Regions from separate parts of the Aeromonas sp. 25-248 genome, predicted to be linked through region 2. Evidence: riboswitches for the same ligand, from Rfam matches in the RefSeq annotation. Region 2 holds a riboswitch; the other holds the start of a gene.

The links. A riboswitch is a leader RNA that binds a small molecule or an ion and turns the genes downstream of it on or off. The one in region 2 is predicted to bind lysine.
Region 1: linked by a shared signal. The riboswitch ahead of lysC (lysine-sensitive aspartokinase 3) and the one ahead of ACVDHI_RS07035 (Na+/H+ antiporter NhaC family protein) in region 2 are both predicted to bind lysine.

Annotation. Positions count from the first base shown of each region.
Region 1 is NZ_JBRKTB010000002.1:319,721-323,909, forward strand. Features, by position in the region: gene ACVDHI_RS04910 (hypothetical protein) at 1-768, shown strand, start outside; gene lysC (lysine-sensitive aspartokinase 3) at 883-2,235, opposite strand; lysine riboswitch at 2,323-2,548, opposite strand; gene argA (amino-acid N-acetyltransferase) at 2,658-3,986, opposite strand.
Region 2 is NZ_JBRKTB010000003.1:135,460-139,648, reverse strand. Features, by position in the region: gene queC (7-cyano-7-deazaguanine synthase QueC) at 1-232, shown strand, start outside; gene queE (7-carboxy-7-deazaguanine synthase QueE) at 294-965, shown strand; gene ACVDHI_RS07050 (DUF3820 family protein) at 967-1,197, shown strand; gene ACVDHI_RS07045 (cob(I)yrinic acid a,c-diamide adenosyltransferase) at 1,194-1,757, shown strand; gene ACVDHI_RS07040 (H-NS family histone-like protein) at 1,837-2,235, opposite strand; lysine riboswitch at 2,553-2,724, shown strand; gene ACVDHI_RS07035 (Na+/H+ antiporter NhaC family protein) at 2,812-4,189, shown strand, end outside.

The DNA of each region.
Region 1 (4,189 bases), on a different contig from region 2:
CTCTCCAACGTGGTCTGTACCAGTTTCGGCTCCGCCCGGGCCGGGGTGCTGGTCTCCCCCTGGCTGCGGGGGGAGCCGGTGCGCACGCTCTGCGAGCGCAACCTGTCGCAGATGCTGGCGGTGGAGGCGGAGCTGGCCCGCTGGGGCTGGTTTGACTGGGATCCGAGCCCGGGCAACCTGCTGGATGACGGCCAGCATATCTCGGTGTTCGATTTTGGCTACATGTGGCCCTTCGATCCCCTGCACGAGTTCAACTCCAACGGCCTCACCGATCCCGACTTCCATGTGCCTGAGCGACTGGAAACCCGCACCCTCTCCGGGCTCTGGCTGGACGAGGCGGATCCCTTGCCGCTGTTTCGCCGCTGGCGCGAGCTCTGCCTCGCCTGGGCCAGGGGAGAGCTGCAATACCTGTCGCGGGAGGGGGCGAGCGCCCCCGTGCTGGCGCGGATGCAGGGACTGGTGGGGGAGTGGAGTGCGGCGCTGGCAAGCGACGAGGCGCTGGCGGCCAACTGGTGGCGCGACATGTACCGCAGCCATCGGCTCGACATCCTGGACGACCTCAGCGGCAAGAGCTGCGGCCCGCTCACCCTGCGCCGCCTCGACTGGCTGGAGCAGGCGGTACGGGAGCACTTCCCGGCCCTGATGGACAATCTGGCCCCTGACGAAGCGGGGCTCGGTCAGGCCGGGTTGCTGCAACGGCTGGGAGGGCTGCGCGAGCAGATCCGGGCCAATCTGCTGCCCACCCGGGCCACCCTGGTCACCAGCTGATGGTGAAAGAAGAGTGACAAGAGGGGCGCCGTGGCGCCCCTCTTTGCTGAGTGGGGAAGGCCGCCCCGGGTGATGGGGCGGAGGAGGCTCGTTGTGTGCCAGCGCCGGGGCGACTCAGTCGAGCAGTTCCCGGTGCAGGCAATTGACGATGTGGCCCGCCTCGTCCTCTTTGACCAGGAAGCAGAGGTTGTGGGCGCTGGCGCCGTAGCAGATCATCCGGATGTTGTGCTCGCGGATGGCGTCGAACACCTGGCTGCCCACCCCGGCCGCCTCGCTCATGCGGTTGCCGATGAGCGCCACCAGGGCGAAGCCGGTCTCCACTTCCACCTTGCACAGCTGGCCGAGCTCCGCCAGCACCTTGTCGTTCAGGATGGGTTCGCCGTTGCTCTGGCTGCCGGTGTGATCCAGGGTCAGGGAGACGCTCACCTCGGAGGTGGTGATGAGATCCACCGAGATGCGGTGACGGGCCAGGATGCCGAACACCTCGGCCAGGAAGCCGTAGGCGTGGAACATGTTGAGGCTGTGCAGGGTCACCAGCACCTGCTGGCGGCGCAGGGCCACGGCCCGGAACAGCGGGTTGCTGCGGGTGGTGGCGCGGATCCAGGTGCCACCGGCGGCGGGGTCCTTGGCGGAGCCCACGAACACCGGGATGTCCTGGCGCAGCGCGGGTTGCAGGGTGGCCGGGTGCAGCACCTTGGCGCCGAAGGTGGCCATCTCCGCCGCCTCCACGAAGCTGATTTCGGGGATGGGGCGGGCGCGGGTGACCAGGCGGGGATCCGTGGTGTAGATGCCGGGCACGTCGGTCCAGATCTCGATGCTGCCTGCGTCCAGTGCCTCGGCCAGGAGGGCCGCGCTGTAGTCGGAGCCGCCACGGCCGAGGGTGGTGGTGCGACCATCGCCGTCGGCACCGATGAAGCCCTGGGTGATGACCAGGCTGTCACCCAGCAACGGGCCCACCGCCTGCTGGCAGAGGGCGCGGGTCGCCGCGAGATCCACGGTGGCCTTGCCAAAGCGGCTGTCGGTGCGCAGCAGTTGGCGCGCATCCTGCCACTGGGCCTTGACCCCGCGCTGGTGCAGGAGTTCGGTGAAGAGACGGGTGGACATCAGCTCGCCGCAGGCGATGAGGCGATCGGCGAGTTCGGCGTCGGTGTGCTGACTGGCCTGACGGGCCATGGTGCGAATGTCGCCGAGCTGGGCATGGATGAGGGCGCTCACGTCGCTCGGGTTGCCAAGGGCGGCCAGAATGGCCAGCTGGATGTCGGCAAGCCTGGCAAGCTGGGCATCCTGTCCGGCTTCGTCCAGTTCACCCTGAGCCAGGCTCACCAGCAGGTTGGTGACGCCGGCGCTGGCGCTCAGCACCACCACCCGGGTCGCCGGATTGGCCAGCACCACGTCGGCGCAGTGGTTCATGGCCGCAGCATTGGCGACGCTGGTTCCGCCAAACTTGGCGACATTGATCGGGTTCATTGCATACTCCTGTCTCAAGGTGAAAATCCGGTTTCATCGGGCAAATAGAGAGGAGGAGGCAAAAAATGGCAGGAAAACGCGAGGATCCCGGCCAGAAGCACTCCACCTGCAGAGCCCATCCCGTACCCGCCCCAAGGTGGGGCGCGGTGTGGGATGACCACTACCGATGACAACCCGGGGGATTCAGCCCCCGCAGCCGACGTGGCGGTGTCCAGTCACTCGCCTCGTCTCGGCGCTGCTCCCCCTGACCCAAGTTCACCGGACACTGGTGTCCTCCCCTGGGCTGCCTGGGCAGCGCTCCTCTTCTGGTGCCACCTGTGACAGGTGGCGTGCATGTACAAATACCTTGGTCTGGATTGCACTGTCAATCGAGTTCGTAAAAAAGAACAAAATTGACGGTAACCAGGCACAAGATCAATCAGTTACGAAATGGTCTTGGACAAAACCTTGGAGCGACGCTGCCAGTTGTAGAAGCGCTGGCGCTCCACCGGCAGATCTTCGACTTCCAGGGGATCGAAGCCCCGCTCCCGGAACCAGTGGATGGAGCGGGTGGTGAGCACGAACAGGCGACGGATGCCGAGCCGCTTGGCCCGCTCGGCCACCTTGGCGATCAGGGTGTCCCCCCGGTTGGAGTTGCGATACTCCGGGTGGATGGCGACGCAGGCCATCTCGGCCATGGCTTCTTCCATGAAGCAGTAGAGCGCTGCGCAGCCGATGATGAGGCCGTCCCGCTCGATGATGGTGAACTTGTCTATCTCCATCTCCAGCTGCTCCCGGGAGCGGCGCACCAGGATCCCTTCCTCCTCCAGCGGACGGATGAGATCCAGGATGCCGCCGATGTCCTCAATGGTGGCGGCCCTCGCCCGCTCGGCGCTTTCGCGCACGATCTGGGTACCCAGCCCCTCGCGGCTGAACAGTTCCTGCAGCATGGCGCCGTCGTCCTGATAGCTCACCAGGTGGGAGCGGGGCACGCCACCCCGGCAGGAGGCGATGGCCGCGCGCAGGTAGCGGGCGGTGCCTGACATCTCTTCCCCCGCTTGCTCCAGCGCCACCAGCAGCTCTTCGGCCTGCTCGGGGAAGAGCTCGGAGATGGCCTCCCCGTGCCTGTCCATTACCCCCTGGGTGCTGCTGAAGCAGATGAGCTTGTCGGCTTTGAGATCCACCGCCACCCGGCGGGCTACCTCTTCCGAGCTCAGGTTGAAGCTCTCGCCGGTGACCGAGCAGCCAATGGGGGAGATGAGCACCAGGCCGTGCTGATCCAGCTGGCGGGTGATCCCCTCCACATCGATGCGACGCACCCGGCCGCTGTGGCAGAAGTCGATGCCGTCATCCACACCCAGCGGCTGGGCGGTGACGAAGTTGCCACTCACCACGCTGATGCGGGCCCCCTGCATGGGGGTGTTGGCGAGGCCCATGGAGAGCTGGGCGGTGATGTCGTATTGCAGACCGCCGCACACCTGCTTGATGATGGCGAAACTGGCATCGTCGGTGACCCGGATCCGCTTGTGATACTGGGCCTGGATGCCGGCACGGGCCAGGGCCTCGTCATTTTGCGGACGCGAACCAAACACCAGTACCAGGCGGATCCCCAAGGTCTGCAGCAGGGCGATGTCGCTGACGATGTTGGCGAAATTGGGGTGACAAATGGCTTCCCCGCCGATCATCAGGACGAAGGTGGCACCCCGGTGCACATTGACATAGGGGGTGGATTGCCGAAAGGCATGGACCAGGCTGGGTTCGCGTTCACGCACGTGTTTCATTCCATAAAAAAGCAGCAATTCGCCCAATATATGAAAATAAATTCACAAATCAAGACTAAATATCGACTTGGTGTTTTTTTGTCGCCATTTTGACCAGTGCGGGTGGGGAGGGGAAGACGCAGGCGAGGGCGGGAGGGTCGCCCCGGGGGCCGCTCCCTGGTTGATCCGGGCTTATAACCTGATATCTTCGGTGT
Region 2 (4,189 bases):
GATGTGGCTCGACAAGGCCGAAACCTGGGCGCTGGCGGATCATTACGGTCACCTCGATACCGTGCGTCACCAGACGCTCACCTGCTACAACGGAATCCAGGGAGATGGTTGCGGGGCCTGTCCGGCCTGCGAGCTGCGTCGCCGTGGCCTGGATCACTATCTGGCTGACAAGACCGGCATCCGTGCCAGACTGTACGAGAAGAGCGGACTGGGCGAGAAAAGCGGATCCTGAGCCTGTGCCTAGCCCGGGTTTGGGGTATAATCCGCCCCTTTTGCAGCAAGTCGTGACCAAGATGCACTACCCAATCAACGAGATCTTCCAGACCATCCAGGGGGAGGGGGTATTTACCGGCCTGCCCGCCATCTTCGTTCGCCTTCAGGGCTGCCCGGTGGGCTGCCCCTGGTGCGATACCCGCCACACCTGGGTGGTGGACCCCGAGCGTGAGGTGGCCCCTGGCGAGGTGCTCGATCGTTCCAATGAGTCCGACGGCTGGAGCAAGATGAGTACGGAAGATATCCTGGCCAGCTTTACCCGGCTCGGTTACCGGGCCCGTCACGTGGTGTTGACCGGTGGTGAGCCCTGCCTCTACGACTTGCGTGAGCTCTCTTCGGCCCTGGTGGCATCGGGTTATCAGGTGCAGATCGAAACCAGCGGGACCAGCGAGGTGCTGACCCATGAGCAGACCTGGGTGACTGTTTCCCCCAAGATCGGCATGAAGGGTGGGTTGCCGGTGCTGGTCTCTGCCCTCGAGCGGGCCAACGAGATCAAGCACCCGGTGGCCACCGAGCACCATATCGAGGAGCTGGATGCCCTGCTGGCCACCGCCAGGCTGCGCCCCGACGTGATGATTGCGCTGCAACCCATCAGCCAGAAAGCCAGGGCCACGGAGCTGGCCATGGCGACCTGCATCGCCCGTAACTGGCGACTCTCCATCCAGACCCATAAATACCTGAATATCGATTGATATGGATGGACTCAGTGATGAGCGCATCTTGCTGACGCTGGCCAGCAAGATGCCTTACGGGAAATACAAGGGGTGGCGCATCATCGATATTCCCGAACCCTATCTGGTATGGATGGCGCGAAGCGGTTTTCCGGCCGGTACCCTGGGCCAGTCTCTGGCACTGGCCTACGAGATAAAGCTCAATGGACTCGAGTCCATGATTATTCCCATTATTAACAGGATGTCAGAATGAGAATATATACAAGGCAAGGGGACAAAGGGCTCACGCGACTGGCCGATGGCACTTCCCTGGCCAAAGACGATAAACGTGTCGAGACCTATGGTGCCATCGACGAGCTGAATTCCCAAATAGGCTTGTTGATGGCTGAAATACCCGCCGGGGAGACGACACTCCTGGCCGATCTCATATTGTTGCAGCAGGAGCTGTTTGATCTGGGCGGGGAGCTGGCATTTTCCAGTGAATCGCAAACGGATACGCTGTGGCAGGTGAACGAGGCTTGGACGAACAGGCTCGAGCAACAGATCGATGCCTACAGTGCCGGGTTGCCGGTGCTGCGCAATTTTATTTTGCCGAGCGGTTCGCGGGCGGCGGCCCAGGCACATGTGGTGCGTACCCTGACCCGTCGCTGCGAGCGTCTGCTGCTTGGGTTGAGCCGCGTAGAGCGGGTGAATCCGGCCGTTTTGCCCTACCTCAACCGGCTGAGCGACTGGTTTTTCACCATCGCCCGATACCTGCTGGTATCGTCGGGCACCCCGGAGATCCTCTGGGTCAAGGCGGCTGACAGAGGCTGACCACCGCTCGACGCAGCAATAAAAAAACCTCGCCTTGCGAGGTTTTTTTATTGCTGTGGAAAGGGGCCTGATATTGCTGTCAGATGGCAAAGGCTTCCACGGATTTGCCCTCGGCAACGGCCTTGGCAATGACCGAGGGCATGCGGCCCTGACCGGTCCAGGTTTTTTCCACACCATTGTCCAGATAACGATATTTGGCGGGGCGGGGCGCACGTTTGCTGACCTTGGTATTCTCGGGCACCACGGTGTTGACCAATTCGGCGGGATCGATCCCTGCGGCCTTCAGCATTTCGGCATATTCGGCAATTTTCTTTTGATGTTCTTCACGGGCCTGGCGTTCGGCGGATTCATCTTGCCGACGTTCATCGACGATGGCGGAGAGCTTTTCCAAGCCTTCTTCCAGTTGTTCCAGCGTCAAATCGCGGCAAGCTGCACGCAGGCTACGGATATTCAACAGCACTTTCAGAAATTCGTTCATATTGGCTACCACGCGAGCAAAATATTAAGGGAAGAACTGGTTTTTCGATAATTTATAGGGGTGATTGGCACCAAGTCAAGCCTGCCAAAATAATTAATTAGGCTGATAAATTAAGTCTTGAAATAGATATGAAGGATATTTTTTTCCGTTTGACGGGCCAACATCTTCGAATGGATTCATGTCAGATGAAAATATCGCCAGCGGAGTCTTTGATGAACCATTTGACTACCTTTAAAGATATGGGGGCCACAGAAACCTTGAAATTTAATCAAAAAACTTGCTATCACCCGGTGGCTCGATAAAATGTGCCGCGAATACCTTTAAGTAGAGGCGCGCTGCCTATGAGTAACCGAGCGGAGGGTGATGCCTGCGATGCTCGATGAAAGGAGTCGGCGCCGAAGTGACCAGGCCATCATACCGGGTTGCTGGTTCTGCATCTAATAGGTGCAGGACTGCCATAGTCATCCACTATGGAGCGCTACCTGAAGGGGCTGAGGAGTATACCCTCCCCATGGGTTTTGTTTCTTTGATCCTCTCGGTAGATCTCCACCTGTTGTCTTTAGGTGCAAAGAGATCATGGACATCGTTCATTACGCCGACTCCGGTTGGTCCGTCGTTCCCCCCCTGCTGGCCGTTGCGCTGGCGATCATCACCCGCCGCGTCCTGGTGTCGCTGGGGGTGGGCATAGTCGCAGGCAGCCTGCTGCTCAACCAGTTCTCTCCCCTTGCGTCCCTGCATTACATGCTCGATACCGTGCTCAGGATCTTCTGGGTCAACGGTGCGCTCAATCGTGACAACGTCAACATGATCCTCTTCATGTTGCTGCTGGGCGGCCTCATCAGCCTGATGAGCGTCTCCGGTGCGACCCGGGCGTTTGCCGAGTGGGCGGAGCGCCGCGCCAAGACCCGCAAGGGTGCCAAGTCCCTGACCGGTCTGATGGTGTTCGCCTTCTTCATCGACGACTTCTTCCACAGTCTGTCGGTGGGGGCCATCTGCCGTCCGGTGACCGATCGCTTCCAGATCTCCCGCGCCAAGCTGGCCTATCTGCTGGACTCCACCGCCGCGCCGGTCTGCGTGCTGATGCCGATCTCCTCCTGGGGGGCCTACATCATCGCCCTCGTCGGCGGCATCATGGCGGCTCATGGTCTGACCGACCAGAGCCCCATCTCCGCCTTCGTCGAAATGATCCCCATGAACCTCTATGCGGTGTTCACCCTGATCATGGTGCTGGTGGTGATCGCCTTCCAGCTCGACATCGGCCCCATGCGCCAGCATGAGCAGTGGGCACTGGAGGGCAAGCTGTGGGACGAGTCCAAGGGGCGCCCCATCGGGCTCGACATGGAGAGCCCGGAGGAGAGCAATGGCGGCATGATTGACATGGTGCTGCCCATCCTGACCCTGACCCTGGCCACCGTCTATTTCATGATTGACTCCGGGTCTGCGGTGCTGGCCGACAAGGGGCTGCCGTTCAGCGTGCTCGGCTCCTTCGAAAACACCAATGTCGGCTCCTCCCTGGTCTATGGTGCCCTGTGCAGCCTGGTGGTCTCCATCGGTCTGGCCATGCGCCTCAAGCTCGGGGCAAGCAACTGGATGAAGGCGGCTCCGCAGGGGATCATGGCCATGCTGCCCGCCATCAACATCTTGCTGTTCGCCTGGACCATCGGCGCCGTGGTGCGCGATGTGGAGACCGGTAAATACCTGGCCTCCCTGGCCAATGGCAATCTGCCGGTGGAAGTGCTGCCCGCCGTGGTCTTCGTGCTCTCCTGTGCCATGGCGTTTGCCACCGGCACCAGCTGGGGTACCTTCGGCATCATGCTGCCGCTGGCCGGCGACATGGCGGCCGCCAGCGACATCAGTCTGATGCTGCCCATGCTGGCCGCCGTACTGGCAGGGTCCGTGTTCGGAGATCACAGCTCCCCCATCTCCAGCACCAGCATCCTGTCTGCCACCGGGG